Regions from separate parts of the Mesorhizobium sp. B3-1-8 genome, predicted to be linked through region 4. Evidence: riboswitches for the same ligand, from Rfam matches in the RefSeq annotation. Region 4 holds a riboswitch; each other region holds the start of a gene.
The links. Region 4 has a riboswitch for cobalamin ahead of bluB (5,6-dimethylbenzimidazole synthase). Riboswitches for the same ligand answer to the same signal wherever they lie in the genome.

Region 1 (3,472 bases), on a different contig from region 4:
GAGGCCAACTGAAGATGGAAAAGCCATGATAGCTGTTCCTGTCCTTTTGTATGATGGCCGAGCTAAACACCTGACACCTAATCCACGTAAGTTCGACAGGGCCATTCATACCTATGAAAGAGCTTACGCTATGGCGGTCCAGAGAGGGGGCAATTGCCAGACCGAGAAGGCAAAATACCCGAAACTATACCGGTAGACCGTGATCACCAGACTGCTGACTGTTACGCTACTGCTGACTTCAGTTGTTCCGGCCGGCGCGGACGACCGGACCGACCTAAGAGACAAACTTCTAAGCCTCGTCCGATTTCCAGCATCGGCGGTCGACCTGCGCCTGAAGGCGACGTTCAAGGCAAGGGGAAATCTCGAGGGCAAACTCACGTCACTCGACGTGATGTCCTTTTACTCCCAATTCAAAGGCTGCGGCGAAGAGAGCTCAAGAGCTTCCGAGAGAAGTTCGAAAGTGCTGGCCACGAAATGCCTATATCGTGACCATCGATTTGACCAACGCCTTCTAGCGATCAACCTCGCCCCGCTGTTCTGCGGCACCTCACCATAGCGTCCACCGCTTCCTTGACCATCTGCTGACTGCGAGTCGCGCTGTCCACGGGACCGACCCGCGCCCGGACTGTTTAACCACCGACAATGACCCCGCTCGCATGCAGCACCCAGCGGCGGCCGTCGCCGCGGAACTCGGTGAGCGACAGCGGCTCGATGTCGATCTTCCAGACCGAGGAGAGCGGCGCGCCCAGAACATGCACCATGGCCGCGCGGATCGGCAGGGCGTGGGTGAGCGCGATGGTATGACCGCTCTCGGAAGCCAGGCGTTCCATCAGCGCGGCGCCGCGCCGGGCGACGGCGGCAAGCGATTCGCCGCCATGGGGCGCCGCTTCCGCATCGGCGAACCAGGCCGCCATGCCTTCCGGATCTTCGGCCTGCACCTCCTCGAAGCCTTTGCCGGCCCAGCGCCCGAAATCCTGTTCGCCAAGCAGCGGCTCGACCGTCGCCGCGAGGCCGAGCGCCTCGGCCGTCTGCCGCGCGGCAAGCGCCGGGCTTGTCCAGACGCGGTCGGCGCGGCGCAGCGAAGCGGCCAGCGCGCCGGCACGCTCGAAGGCTCGCGGCTCCGGCGCCTCGTCACTCGGAAAACGACCCTTGCGCGTGGCCTGCGTCGCGCCGCTTGCGATCATCGTCAGGCGGGCGAGCATCCCAAAACTCCGTGGTCCAGTGAAATTTCGGCCGCGCGAAGCCGTGTTGGCCATTACATATCGTTGACAGGCGAACGAAGTGCTGACAAGTGTTTTAGCGCTATACGGGATTGGAAGCCGGTGCGAGTCCGGCACGGTCGCGCCACTGTGATCGGCACCAGCCGAAAGTCAGGCCTTATTCCGCAGCATTGTTCGATCAACGGGACGCAGTATCCCACGGGAGGTCAATATGTCCGACACCACCTTCGCCCCCAGCTACGGTCCGGTTGCGATTCCGGTTCGCGAGCTTCTGCCCTGGGCTATCTTCGCCGGCCTGCTGTTGATGCTGGCGATCTATTTCGTCGGGGCGGAAGAAGGCGCGACGTCGCTGATCCGCGGCACCTATGTGCACGAATTCGTGCATGACGGCCGCCACCTGCTCGGCTTCCCCTGCCACTAAGACGGTTCAGCATCGCTGAACCCGCTTCGATTTTGGTCTAACGCGATTCCGGACGGAAAGTCGGCACGCAGTTTTCCTGGAATTGCTGGGTTGGGTTAACGCTATTCCGGACGGAAAACCGCTACGCACTTTTCCTGGAATTGCTGGGTTGGGTTAACGCTATTCCGGACGGAAAACCGCTACGCACTTTTCCTGGAATTGCTTAGAGGGTTAACGACATGGTCGGAAAACTTTTGCTGCGCGGCATGCTTGTCGGGCTGGTTGCGGGGATTCTGGCATTCGCCTTTGCCCGCGTCTATGGCGAGCCGCAGGTCGACAAGGCGATCGCCTTCGAGGAACAGCAGGCCCAGGCGGCCGGCGGGGCGCCGGAGCCCGACATGGTGAGCCGCGTCACGCAGGCCGGCATCGGTCTCGCGACCGGCGTGCTGGTCTATGGCGCCGCCCTCGGCGGGCTGTTCTCGCTGGTCTTCGCCTATGCCTATGGCCGGCTGGGTTCGCTTGGGCCCCGTGGCACTTCGGCGCTCATCGCGCTGCTCGGCTTCCTGGCGGTGATCGTGGTGCCCGGCCTCAAATACCCGGCCAACCCGCCTGCGGTCGGCAATGCCGAGACCATCGGCTACCGCACGGAATTGTTCTTCATCATGATCGTGGTCTCGATCGCGGCGATGGTGGCGGCGGTCGGCCTGGCGCAGCGGCTGTGGACCCGGCTCGGCGCCTGGAACGCCTCGATCGTGGCTGGGCTCGCCTTCCTCGTCGTCTTCGCACTGGTGAAGGCAGCCCTACCCGACATCAACGAAGTACCGGAGAACTTCTCGGCGACGGTGCTGTGGCAGTTCCGCGTCGCCTCGCTCGGCATCCAGCTTGTGCTATGGACCGTCGTCGGGCTCGGCTTCGGCCCGGTTGCCGAGCGCGTGGTCGCTGCGCGCGACCAGCGCAGCCCCGCCCGCCGCTTCGCCTGAAATCCGATGCGTCGGCCGCCACGGTTCCGTGCCCTGGCGGCCATTTTCTTTTTGGCGACCGCCCTTTCGGTCATGACGGCGGCAGCACCCGCCGAAGCGCATAGCGGATCCTTCGCCCCGCCTCCTCCCGGCATCCAGATCCCGAGCCTGACCCACGGCCAGATGGCCGTGATCGCCCGCTACCGCGGCGAGATCCTCGAGCTCGCCCAGCGCCAGACCGCGACCGACCCGACCTTCCGGCGGCTCTACAATCACGGCAACCTGCAATTCACCTATTGCCTCTGGGGCTTGATGCCGGGCAGCCTCGCCGACGAGGAGAGCCCCTTCAACGAATGCAGCCACGCCTACATCGCCACCGCCAAGGCGCTGCTCACCCATATGGCGACGATGCCCTCAGCCGAACGCAACGCGAAAGCACTGATCTCCGATATCGACGCCGACATGGTGCGCAGCGGCGCGTCGTGGATCCTGTGCCAGTATAGCGGCGAGTCTTTCAGCACCGGCGCCGTCGTCGAGCCCAGATGGCGCGACATGGTCTTCCACCTGCCGAGCCTCTGCGTGCTGCTTGCCACGATAGCGGCGCTCGTCGCCGCCGCATGGTCCATCTTCGGCACGCCGCGCGCCCGCGCGGCCTAGCCGAGCGCTGCGCGCAGGCGTAAGCATCGGCAATTGTCCGGTTCCCGGATTCGCAGCCGCCAGCCATGTTCGCCCCCGAAGCCTTCGCCGTCACCGCCGCCTTATGCAGCGCGCTGAGTTCCATGTTCCTGAGCGAGCTCAAGGGCCGCGTTCCCCTGCTCCAGCTTGCCCGCTGGCAGATGCTCGCAACCTTCGTGATGACCGGCTCGGTGTCGTTGGCGATCGGCGGCTGGCAC
Region 2 (3,472 bases), on a different contig from region 4:
CGGTGATGCCGGTAAGCCCGACGATCGACGGCTGCAGCTTCAGCGCGAAGGCCATCTCGGCCATGTTGAGGTCCTGGATGACGGCGCGTTTTGGCGGTGCATCGAAGGTGAGCGGCTTGCCGCAGCTGTCGACGGTGACCGGGAAGGCGAAGGCGGCCGAGGCGAGAAGCGAGAAGGCAAACGACAAAGGGCGTTTCACGGGATGGTGCTCCTTGTTTGGGTTGGACAGGTTCAGGATGGCGAGGAAGCGCGCGTGGGCAGCTCGAAGACGGTGAGCTCGCGGTCCTCGGTCGGGTGCCGCAGGCGCAGCACGTCGATGCCGAAAACCTCGCGGATATGCGGCTGCGCCAGCGCCTCGCGCGGCGGTGCCAGCGCGTGCAGCCGGGCGTTGCTCATCACCGCGACGTTGGTGGCGAAGGGCGCCACCAAGGCGAGATCGTGCAGCACGGCGACCACGGTCATGCTGAATTCGGCCACCAGTTCGAGCAGTTCTGCGCGGGCGCGCGGGTCAAGGTGGTTGGTCGGCTCGTCGAGGAACAGGATCTTCGGCTCTTGCGCGATGGCACGGGCGAGCTGCGCGCGCTGGCGCTCGCCGCCGGAGAGCGAGCCGATGCTGCGCGCGAGCAGTGGCAAGAGCCCGGTCCGGCGCAGTGCTTCGACGACGATGTCGCGGTCGTCGTGCCGGCGCCTCAGGCCGGCATGCGGGACGCGGCCAAGCTCGACATAGTCGATGAGCGCCAGCCGTGGATCCGGCTGGTCCGTCTGGCCAACGACGGCGATGCTGAGCGCCCGCTCGGCGGCGGTGATCCTGTCCAGCCGGCGCCCGGCCAGGCGAACCTCGCCGTGGCTCGGCGACAACGCCCCGCACAACATGCGCAGCAGAGTCGTCTTGCCGGCGCCGTTCGGGCCGATGATGGCGAGGCGCTCACCCGCCGCCAGCGACAGGCTGACATCCTCGACCAGCGTCCGGCCGTTTGCCATGGCGCCCAGATCGCGGGCTTCAAGCAGGGGCACGCTCACCGGACTTGCTTCCTGGCCTTACCCGCGGCGGGGATGCGCGCCAGTATCTTGCCGGCGAGCCTTGCCGGGCGCTGGCCGGAATTGCACCAGCCGTCGGGCAGCGAGGCATAGAGCCTGGCAAATTCGACCAGCGCTCCGGCGTCGGTGCCCCTGTCGATGGAACCGAAGAGATAGGTGGCTTTGCCTTGCGCCATGAAGGCCACGGTGAGCGGCCGCGCGCAACCCGCCATGCAGTCGATGGTCTCGATGACAAAGGAAGGCGCCGGCTGCAAGGAAAGCCTGGAGCGCAGGTCGACGCACAAACCCTCGCCGGACCTCAGCCCGGTCACGGTATCGCGACACAGCGAACAGACGATGATGTGATGGCTCGAGCGGTTCACCGTTTCACGGAAACGGCGAACCGCTCTATCTCTTTGTTTTGACGCAATACCAGACGGAAAACCGCTACACACTTTTCCTGGAATTGCTCTCGATGCGTCCAACATTCCGTCACTTTCCAAAATGGCGACGGAAGGATGCTGGACGAGCCGGCCGACAAGACCGGTGCCCGCGTCTCCTCCCGGCACACCCCGTCCGGTCAACTCATGTCGATGGCAGGTCTCCTGGCTCGCGGGTCGTTGCGCCATCCGCCTTCCCAGCCTTGCCGGCCAGTGGCGTTTCGGATGGAGCTCGCCGCTCACAGTTGCGGGGGCAGCCACGGGTTCGATCCAGACCGGATCTCACCGTGTTCCCTTTTCACCCCTCGCCTTGCGGCTCGGGGACCATGACGCAGCCATCGTAGGTTGTCCGCGCGCGAGTCGCAACGGTTTCTGCGCGCGTTCATCACCGCGTGAAGCGACCTGCCTGGAGAAATGCATTCGTGGTTCGATTCTCGTTTAGATATGTAATAACGTTACATATCAACGATTGCGTAGCAGTCAATCCCTCCTCGCGCCGTCTCACCCAAACATCGGAAAATTTTCAGAAACCGTTCGGGATTTGCCGGAGCCGAAATCGCAAAAAGATCGGGCTGGCGAAAGACAGGTTGCAACGCCTTGATCCCCTGCCAGCCAACGCAGTTTCCCGGCCGCCGCGTCCTCCCAAGCGCGGCCGCAACCTTGGGCATGGAGACAACATGATTGCCGCACGTTTTCACAACAGTCCTCTTGGGCACAACAAGCCGCTCAGGCGCCGCCTTGTCGCCGGCTCCATCGCCGCGCTCGCTTGCGGTGCCGTGATGGTCTGGCACGGCGCCAGAAGCGAAGCATCGAACGTCGCGCCGGGCACGCCCGAAACCAAGCTGGTCAAGGCAGTTTCGGTCTCGCCGGAACCCGTCGCGGATAACCGCGTCGCTATCGGCGAGATCAAGCCGAGGCTGGAGAGCGATCTCGGTTTTCGCGTTTCCGGCAAGCTCATCCGGCGCACCGCCGAGGTCGGCGCCACGGTGAAGAAGGGCGAGGTGCTCGCCCGGGTCGACGACCAGGATTATCGAAACCGGCTGGCCAGCGCGGAAGCCGATGTGACAGCGGCCGAGGCCGTGCTGGTGGAAGCCAGCGCCGCCGAAGCGCGTATCAGCGCGCTGCTCGCCAAGGGTTTCACGACACGCGCCAACCATGACGCGACGCTAAAGAATCTGCGCTCGGCCGAGGCCAAGCTGAAATCGGCGAACATCGCCTTCGCGATGGCCAAGGACCAGCTCGGTTACACCGAGCTCCGGGCCGAATTCGACGGCATCGTCACCGCCACCGGCGCCGAGGCCGGCCAATCGGTCAATGTTGGGCAGATGGTGGTACGCGTCGCCGATCCGGAGAGCCGCGACGCGGTGTTCTCTATCGCGGAAGCGGCCTTTACCAGCGCCCGGCGCGGTCGAAAGATACCCACCGTCACCGTCTCGCTGCTCAGCAATCCGGCGGTCTCGACCGCCGGCACTGTGCGCGAGATAGCGCCGATGGCCGACGCCGCCACCCGCACCTTCCAGGTGAAGGTTTCGCTCGAGAATGCGCCTGACGAGATGCGCTTCGGCGCAAGTGTCGCCGGCCGCGTCGAGATCGCCGGCGCTCCTGTCGTGCTGCTGCCGGGCAGCGCGCTGTTCGACAAGGAAGGCAAGCCCGCCGTCTGGGTGGTGTCGGCCTCGTCGGCTGTCGAGCTCAAGCCGGTCACCATCGCCCGCTACGAGACTGACCGCGTAGTCGTCAGTGCCGGGCTCACCAAGGGCGACCGGGTCGTCACTGCCGGCGTAAACCGGCTGCGGGAACACGAAAAAGTCCGTATCGTTGAGGGAGAAGGAAAATGACCATGTCAAAGACCAAGGTCCTCATCGCCGGCGCCGGCCCGACCGGGCTGACGCTCGCGCTCTGGTTGACCAAGCTCGGCGTTCCGGTGCGCATCTTCGACAAGGCTGCCGCTCCCGGCGAAACCTCGCGCGCGCTGGCCGTCCAGGCGCGCACGCTGGAATTCCACCGTCAGATCGGCA
Region 3 (3,472 bases), on a different contig from region 4:
ACTCGCAAGCGCGCCGTGTTCGAATACTGGGCGCATGAGGCGTCGTTCCTGCCCGTCGAGACCTATCCTTTGATGCGCTGGCGCATGCAGCGCGCCGAGCAGGGCGACGAGATATATCTCGGCCTGGCGAAATGGGGCCGTGAACGCAAGGAAACGATCGACGAGATATATAGAGAGGTCGCCGATCGCGGTCCGATCGCCGCCTCCGATATCGAAGGCCACAAGGGCAATGGCGGCTGGTGGGGCTGGAGCGAGGCCAAACACGCGTTCGAATGGCTGTTCTGGGCCGGACGCATCACCACCGCTTACCGCCGCGGCTTCGAACGCTATTATGACCTGCCCGAGCGCGTTTTGCCGCAGGCGGTGCTCGACCTTCCCGAACCCTCGGTCGAGGACGCGCATCGCGAATTGCTGCGCATTTCCGCCCGTGCCCACGGCATCGCCACCTATGGCGACCTGCGCGACTATTTTCGTCTCGCGCCGGGCGACACGAAGGATCGCATCGAGGACCTGGTCGATGCCGGCGAGTTGCTGCCGGTGAAGGTCGAAGGCTGGGACAAGACTGCCTATCTCCACAAGGACGCCCGTTTCCCGCGCCGGATAGAGGCGCGCGCCCTGCTCGCCCCCTTCGATCCCGTCGTCTTCGAACGCACCAGGACGGAAAAACTCTTCGATTTCCGCTACCGCATCGAGATCTACACGCCGGCGGAAAAGCGCCAATACGGCTATTACGTGCTGCCCTTCCTGCTCGGCGACCGGATCGTTGCTCGCGTCGATCTCCGGGCCGACCGCCCGGCCAGCGTCTTGCGCGTCCATGCCGCTTACGCCGAAGCAGGCGCTCCCGCCGAAACCGCCGCCCGGCTCTTCGACGAGCTGAAGCAGATGCAGGGCTGGCTCGGCCTGGAGGCGATCGAAGTCATGCCGGCCGGCGACCTCGGCCCGGCGCTGGCCGACATCGCGGTGTCGTAGCTGCGCGTTGACAGGGACCTAGCCGTAAGCCTAAATCCTGACCAGACGGTCTTCTCCCGGCAAGGGAGGAGCCAAGAGGGAATGCGGTGCGGGCCAACACCCAAATCCGCGGCTGTCCCCGCAACTGTAAGCGACGAGCCTCTGCCGAAAACCACTGGGATTTCCCGGGAAGGCGGCATTCAGGGCGACGACCCGCGAGCCAGGAGACCTGCCGTCTGAGACTTTAAGTATCCGAATGCCCGGCGGGTTTTCCGGGCAAGGAGCATGGTTTTGGATCGCAACGGCAGTTTCCCGGCAAACAGTGCGGACGTTCCGTCCGAGCCCGATGCTTTGGCCGGCGTGACCGTCATCGTCTGCTCATCCTGCCGCGACGAGACCGGCTCGGACGCCCATCCGCGCGCCGGTGCGCTGCTTGCCGAAGACACGCGCCGGGCTGCTTCCGGCGAAAAGATCAAGATCCGTACCGTCGAATGCCTCGGCAACTGCAAGCGCCGGCTGAGCGCCGCGCTGCTGCGCGACGGCTGCTGGAGCTACGTTTTCGGCGATCTGGACACGACCAGCGGCGCCGACCTCGTCGCCGGCGCAAAGATCTTCGCCACCTCGACCGACGGCCTCATCCCCTGGCGCGGCCGGCCCGATTCCCTCAAGCGCGGCCTCGTTGCCCGCATCCCTCCCCTCGACATGTTGAAGGACCGACCATGAACGCATCCGTTTCCCGCGTGCCCTGCACCGTCGTCACCGGCTTCCTCGGCGCCGGCAAGACGACGCTGATCCGCAACCTGCTCGAGAACGCCAAGGGCAAGCGGCTGGCGATCATCGTCAACGAGTTCGGCGATGTCGGCATCGACGGCGAGATCCTGAAGGGTTGCGGCGTCGACGCCTGCCCGGAAGAAAACATCGTCGAGTTGGCCAATGGCTGCATCTGCTGCACCGTCGCCGACGATTTCGTGCCGGCGCTCGATCAGATCCTGTCGCTCAATCCCAAGGTCGACCACATCCTGATCGAGACCTCGGGCCTCGCTCTGCCGAAGCCGCTGGTGCAGGCATTCCAGTGGCCGAGCGTGAAGAGCCGCGTGACGGTCGACGGCGTCATCGCCGTGGTCGACGGCCCGGCGCTGGCCGATGGCCGCGTCGCTTCCGATATGGATGCCCTGCAGGCGCAGCGCGCGGCTGACGATTCCCTCGACCATGACGATCCGGTCGAAGAGGTATTCGAGGACCAGATCGCCTGCGCCGACCTGATCATCCTGTCGAAGAGCGACCTGATGGATGCAGCGGGCTCCGCCCGCGCCAACGCCGTCATCGGCGAGCATGTCGCGCGTGCCGTCAAGATCGTGCCGACAGCGCAGGGCAAGGTCGATCCGTCCGTGCTGCTCGGCCTCGGCCTTGCGGTGGAGGACGACATCGAGAACCGCAAGACCCATCACGACGACGAGCTCGACCACGAGCATGACGATTTCGATTCCTTCGTCATCGACATCCCGTCGATCGCCAATCCCGACGAGTTGGCCAAGCGCGTCGCCGTTGCCGCCGAGCAGGAAAACGTGCTGCGCGTCAAGGGTTTCGTCGAAGTCGGCGGCAAGCCGATGCGGCTTCTGCTGCAGGCTGTCGGCCCGCGCGTTAACCACTATTACGACCGCGCCTGGACGGCCGAGGACGACCGCCGCTCGCGGCTCGTCGTCATCGGCCTCAAGGGGCTGAACCGTCCGGCGATCGAGCGTATCCTCGCCGGCTGAGGCTAAGACCAAAAAGCGATGCATATCCTCACCACGACATCCGCTTCGCTCGACGATCTCGCCGAGCCGATCGACCTCAGGCAGACGCCTGCGGATGTGGTGGCCCTGTCCTTCACCGACAGCGACCTCGCCGGTCTGGCCGCCGCCTGGAAGGCCGATGCCGCGCGGCTGCCCGCGATGCGGCTGGCGGCGCTGCGCGACCTTCGCCACCCGATGTCGGTGGATCTTTGGATCGACAGCGTCGCCCGCCACGCCAAGGTCGTCCTGGTGCGCATCCTCGGCGGCTATGAGTGGTGGCGTTACGGCTGCGACCAGCTCGCTGCGGTCGCGCGCGAGCGCGGCATCAAGCTGGCGCTGCTGCCCGGTGAAAGCCATGACGAGGACCAGCGGCTGATCGAAGGCTCGACCCTGCCGCGCGCCGAGCTCGACGCCCTGCTCGGCTATTTCCGCGAAGGCGGGCCGGCCAATATGGCGGCGCTGGTGCAAAGGCTGGCAAGGCTTGCTGGGGCTGAGGCGGCCGTGGTTGATGCGGTCAGTGTGCCGAAGGCGGGGTACTATCGGCCGGGAGTTGGTGTCGTCGAGAAGTCGAACGTTTCAAGGGTCGGCATTCCTTCGCACCCCCCTCTGTCCTGCCGGACATCTCCCCCGCAAGGGGGGAGATCAGCCGTCACCCAAGCCGGCTCTATCTCTGCTTCGTCAAATATCGAGCTAGCTGAAACATCTACAGTTGGCGAAACCGTCGACCACAGAGCAATCTCCCCCCTTGC
Region 4 (3,472 bases):
GGCTGATCAATGGCGCCAGCAGCCAGGCCGCGCAGCGCATCGCCAATTCGAAGGATCCCGAAGCGACGTCTAAGAAGGCGATCGCGGCATTCAAGCAACTGCTCGAAGGCTTGCGCAAGACGGTTGACGGCACGCTTGGGTAACCAAGCCACCGGGTTGTGCACCGCTTTCCGGCCGACGCAACCCCGCCGCGATTGACAATCAATGGGGCGAGCGCATCCTCCACCGCCAACTCTTACAGCGCCGCGCGTTCTTTGAACGCGCAAAGGACGCTGTAAAAACTTTGATTCAGCGCATGACCCTTCTCCGAAAATCCATTCCGATTTTCGGGATCATGCGCGGGGGTGTGGAGAGTCGGGGCATGTGGGACTTCAGCATCGCCAGGTCGGTGTCCATCATGATGCGGACATGGCCGTTCATCGTCTTTCGCATGATCGTCTATTTCGGCATCACGGTCGCCTACATCATGGCGACTGGGACGGGGGCCAGCGTCGGCTACGGCGTCGGCCACATCTCGACCGATCCCGACGGGCCGATGTCCTTCGCGTTGTGGGGCGGCGTGGTCGGCTTCGGCGTCGTGTCGATCGCCGTCTACTGGATCCGCGAATACATCCTCTACGTGCTGAAGGCGGGCCATATCGCCGTCATGGTGCATCTGATCGACGGCCACGATGTCCCTGACGGCCAGAACCAGATCGCCTATGCCAAGGAAGTGGTCACCCAGCGTTTCGCCGAGGCCAACATCCTTTTCGTCGTCGACCAACTGGTCAAGGGCGCCATCCGCGCCATCACCGGCCTGATCGGCGGGATAGCCGCCTTCCTGCCGATCCCGGGCCTGAGCGGCATCGTCAGCTTCATCAACACCGTCATCCGTATCTCGCTGACCTATGTCGACGAGATCATCCTCGGCTACAACATCCGCATCAATTCGAACTTGCCCTTCGAGACGGCCAGGCAAGGTGTCGTCCTCTACGCCCAGAACGGCAAGCACATGGTCAAGAACGCCGTCTGGCTGGCGGCGATCATGTGGGGCGTGTCCTTCGTCATCTTCCTGTTGATGCTGGCGCCCGCGGCCGCGATCCTCTGGGTCATGCCGGGTCAGCTTGCCGGCTGGGCTTTCGTGCTGGCCATCGTCTTTGCCTGGGCCTTCAAGGCGGCCTTCATCGAGCCCTTCGCCATTGCCTCGCTGATGCAGGTTTATTTCGAAGCCATCGAGGGCCAGGTGCCCAATCCCGAATGGGACCACCGGCTGGCCGAGGCCTCATCCAAGTTCAGGGAACTGCGCGACAAGGCGCTGGGCTCCTTCGGCGGCGGCTCGCGCTGGGAGACTCCGAGAGCCGCCTGATCATGGCTTTGATGGGCCGCCAAGCCTTGCGATCGCCGATTTGAGCGGCGCCTCGCCGGCGCCGCGGAAAGTCTCGCTCATCACAAGCTCCGGCAGCGGCAGGCGCTTGCCCCAGCCATGCGCCTCGAGATCGGGCTTCGGCGCGAAGGCAGAGACGCGGCCGACGCAGAGATAGGCGATCGGCGTCACATGTTCCGGGATCGACAAGAGCTGCTTCAGCGCTTCCGTCTCGATGATGCTGACCCAGCCGACGCCGACACCCTCGGCCCGCGCCGCCAGCCAGAAATTCTGCACCGCGCAGACGGTGCTGTAGAGGTCCATCTCCGGATTGTGCCAGCGCCCGAGCGGCGAATCCTTCGACCGCTGCCGGTCGCAGGTGATGCACAGATTGAGCGCGCTTTCGCAGATGCCCTCGAGCTTAAGCTTGCGGTATAGCGCCTGCCGTTCCGCCTCGATCGCCGGCAGCTCCTGCTCGCGCGCGGCGAGGAACAGGTCGCGCACCTGCCGACGCCTGCCTGGATCGCGGATGACGATGAAATTCCACGGCTGCATATAGCCGACCGAGGGCGCATGATGCGCGGCGGTGATGAGCCGCGCCAACACGCTGTCATCGAGATCGTCGGGGACAAAATGGCTGCGCACGTCACGCCTGGTGAACATCGCCCGATAGACCGCGTCGCGCGCCAATTGGTCAAAGTCGTCGCCGCCCGCGGCGATCGCTGCTGCCGTCATCGCTTTTCCCCTTGCGACAAGCAGTTTCCCGCCTGACCAAGCGGAAAACCATGTCTGCCGGGCCGGTCTTCTGGCTCGGGATCCTCCCGCATCCGGCGCCTTCCCGTCATCGACAGTGGCTTTGCCGGCGCGGTCCCCCTCACAGCGTTGGGCACGCCACGGAGTTCAACCGTGTTCCCGATTCTCCCGCGTCGCGGGCACCAGGCAGCGAAGAACCTTACCGCGAAGCTTGCGCCGCGCCAATGGCGCCAGCGACACGGACTGGCGCAATTTTCCCCAGCCATTCGGCTTTCAAACATGGTCATCCGCGCCGCCGGTGCCTAGATTAGGCGCCATGGCCACCCGTCTCTACACGCACCCGATCTTTCTGGAACACCTCACGCCGCCCGGCCATCCCGAGCGGCCTGACCGCCTGCGCGCCATCGAACGCGTGCTCGACGACGAGGCTTTTTCGGCGCTCGACCGCGTCAAGGCGCCCGAAGGCGACGAGAAAACGATCCTCTATGCGCATCCCGAGGATTTCGTCGAGCGCGTGCGCGCGGCGATCCCTGAGAGCGGCATCGTCTCGATCGACGCCGATACCAGCGCCAGCCCGAAAAGCTGGCAGGCCGTGGTGACGGCGATCGGCGGCGCCAACGCGGCGGTGGACGACGTCTTCGAGGGCCGCGCCGCCAACGTCTTCGTCGCCGCCCGTCCGCCGGGTCACCACGCCGAAAAGACCACCGCGATGGGCTTCTGCCTGTTCAACACGGCCGCGATCGCCGCCCGCTACGCGCAGAAGAAGCATCAGGCCGAGCGCGTCGCCATCGTCGACTGGGACGTCCACCACGGCAACGGCACACAGGACATTTTTTGGGACGACCCATCGGTTCTCTATTGCTCGACGCACCAGATGCCGCTTTATCCCGGTACCGGAGCGAAAAGCGAAACCGGCGCCGGCAACATCGTCAACGCGCCGCTCGCGCCGCAGACCGGCAGCGACCTGTTCCGCGACGCCTTCCTGTCGCGTGTGCTGCCGTCCATCGATGCGTTCGCGCCGGACCTGATCATCATTTCAGCCGGCTTCGACGCGCACCATCGTGATCCGCTGGCCGAGATCAACCTGACCGAGGACGATTTCGACTGGGCGACCGGGCAATTGATGGAGCTCGCCGGCCGCCACAGCGGCAATAGGCTCGTCAGCCTGCTGGAAGGCGGCTACGATCTGCAGGGACTGGCATTTTCAGTCGCCGCCCATGTCGGGCGGCTGATGAAGGGATAGAGCATGGCAGTGGAAGGCAATGAGGACGTCAAGGCGATGAGCTTCGAACAGGCGCTCGACGCGCTTGAGAAGATCGTCGATGATCTTGAGCGCGGCGACGTCCCGCTCGACCAGTCGATCAAGATCTACGAGCG

Region 1: linked by a shared signal. The riboswitch ahead of FJ424_RS02090 (CbtB domain-containing protein) and the one ahead of bluB (5,6-dimethylbenzimidazole synthase) in region 4 are both predicted to bind cobalamin.
Region 2: linked by a shared signal. The riboswitch ahead of FJ424_RS07515 (DUF1636 family protein) and the one ahead of bluB (5,6-dimethylbenzimidazole synthase) in region 4 are both predicted to bind cobalamin.
Region 3: linked by a shared signal. The riboswitch ahead of FJ424_RS17115 (DUF1636 family protein) and the one ahead of bluB (5,6-dimethylbenzimidazole synthase) in region 4 are both predicted to bind cobalamin.

The regions. Positions count from the first base shown of each region.
Region 1 covers NZ_VFTK01000002.1:42,460-45,931, reverse strand. Annotated here, with positions in the region: gene FJ424_RS33390 (hypothetical protein) at 1-196, shown strand, start outside; gene FJ424_RS02095 (histidine phosphatase family protein) at 630-1,202, opposite strand; adenosylcobalamin (AdoCbl) riboswitch at 1,288-1,431, shown strand; gene FJ424_RS02090 (CbtB domain-containing protein) at 1,432-1,641, shown strand; gene FJ424_RS02085 (CbtA family protein) at 1,860-2,600, shown strand; gene FJ424_RS02080 (hypothetical protein) at 2,652-3,236, shown strand; gene FJ424_RS02075 (DMT family transporter) at 3,302-3,472, shown strand, end outside.
Region 2 covers NZ_VFTK01000006.1:46,695-50,166, reverse strand. Annotated here, with positions in the region: gene FJ424_RS07525 (ABC transporter substrate-binding protein) at 1-199, opposite strand, end outside; gene FJ424_RS07520 (ABC transporter ATP-binding protein) at 232-1,020, opposite strand; gene FJ424_RS07515 (DUF1636 family protein) at 1,017-1,400, opposite strand; cobalamin riboswitch at 1,595-1,801, opposite strand; gene FJ424_RS07510 (efflux RND transporter periplasmic adaptor subunit) at 2,135-3,292, shown strand; gene FJ424_RS07505 (FAD-dependent monooxygenase) at 3,289-3,472, shown strand, end outside.
Region 3 covers NZ_VFTK01000017.1:33,470-36,941, reverse strand. Annotated here, with positions in the region: gene FJ424_RS17120 (winged helix-turn-helix domain-containing protein) at 1-969, shown strand, start outside; cobalamin riboswitch at 999-1,200, shown strand; gene FJ424_RS17115 (DUF1636 family protein) at 1,240-1,671, shown strand; gene cobW (cobalamin biosynthesis protein CobW) at 1,668-2,705, shown strand; gene FJ424_RS17105 (cobaltochelatase subunit CobN) at 2,724-3,472, shown strand, end outside.
Region 4 covers NZ_VFTK01000044.1:32,300-35,771, reverse strand. Annotated here, with positions in the region: gene FJ424_RS29360 (TetR/AcrR family transcriptional regulator) at 1-143, shown strand, start outside; gene FJ424_RS29355 (hypothetical protein) at 362-1,345, shown strand; gene bluB (5,6-dimethylbenzimidazole synthase) at 1,346-2,077, opposite strand; cobalamin riboswitch at 2,120-2,297, opposite strand; gene FJ424_RS29345 (histone deacetylase family protein) at 2,412-3,338, shown strand; gene FJ424_RS29340 (exodeoxyribonuclease VII small subunit) at 3,342-3,472, shown strand, end outside.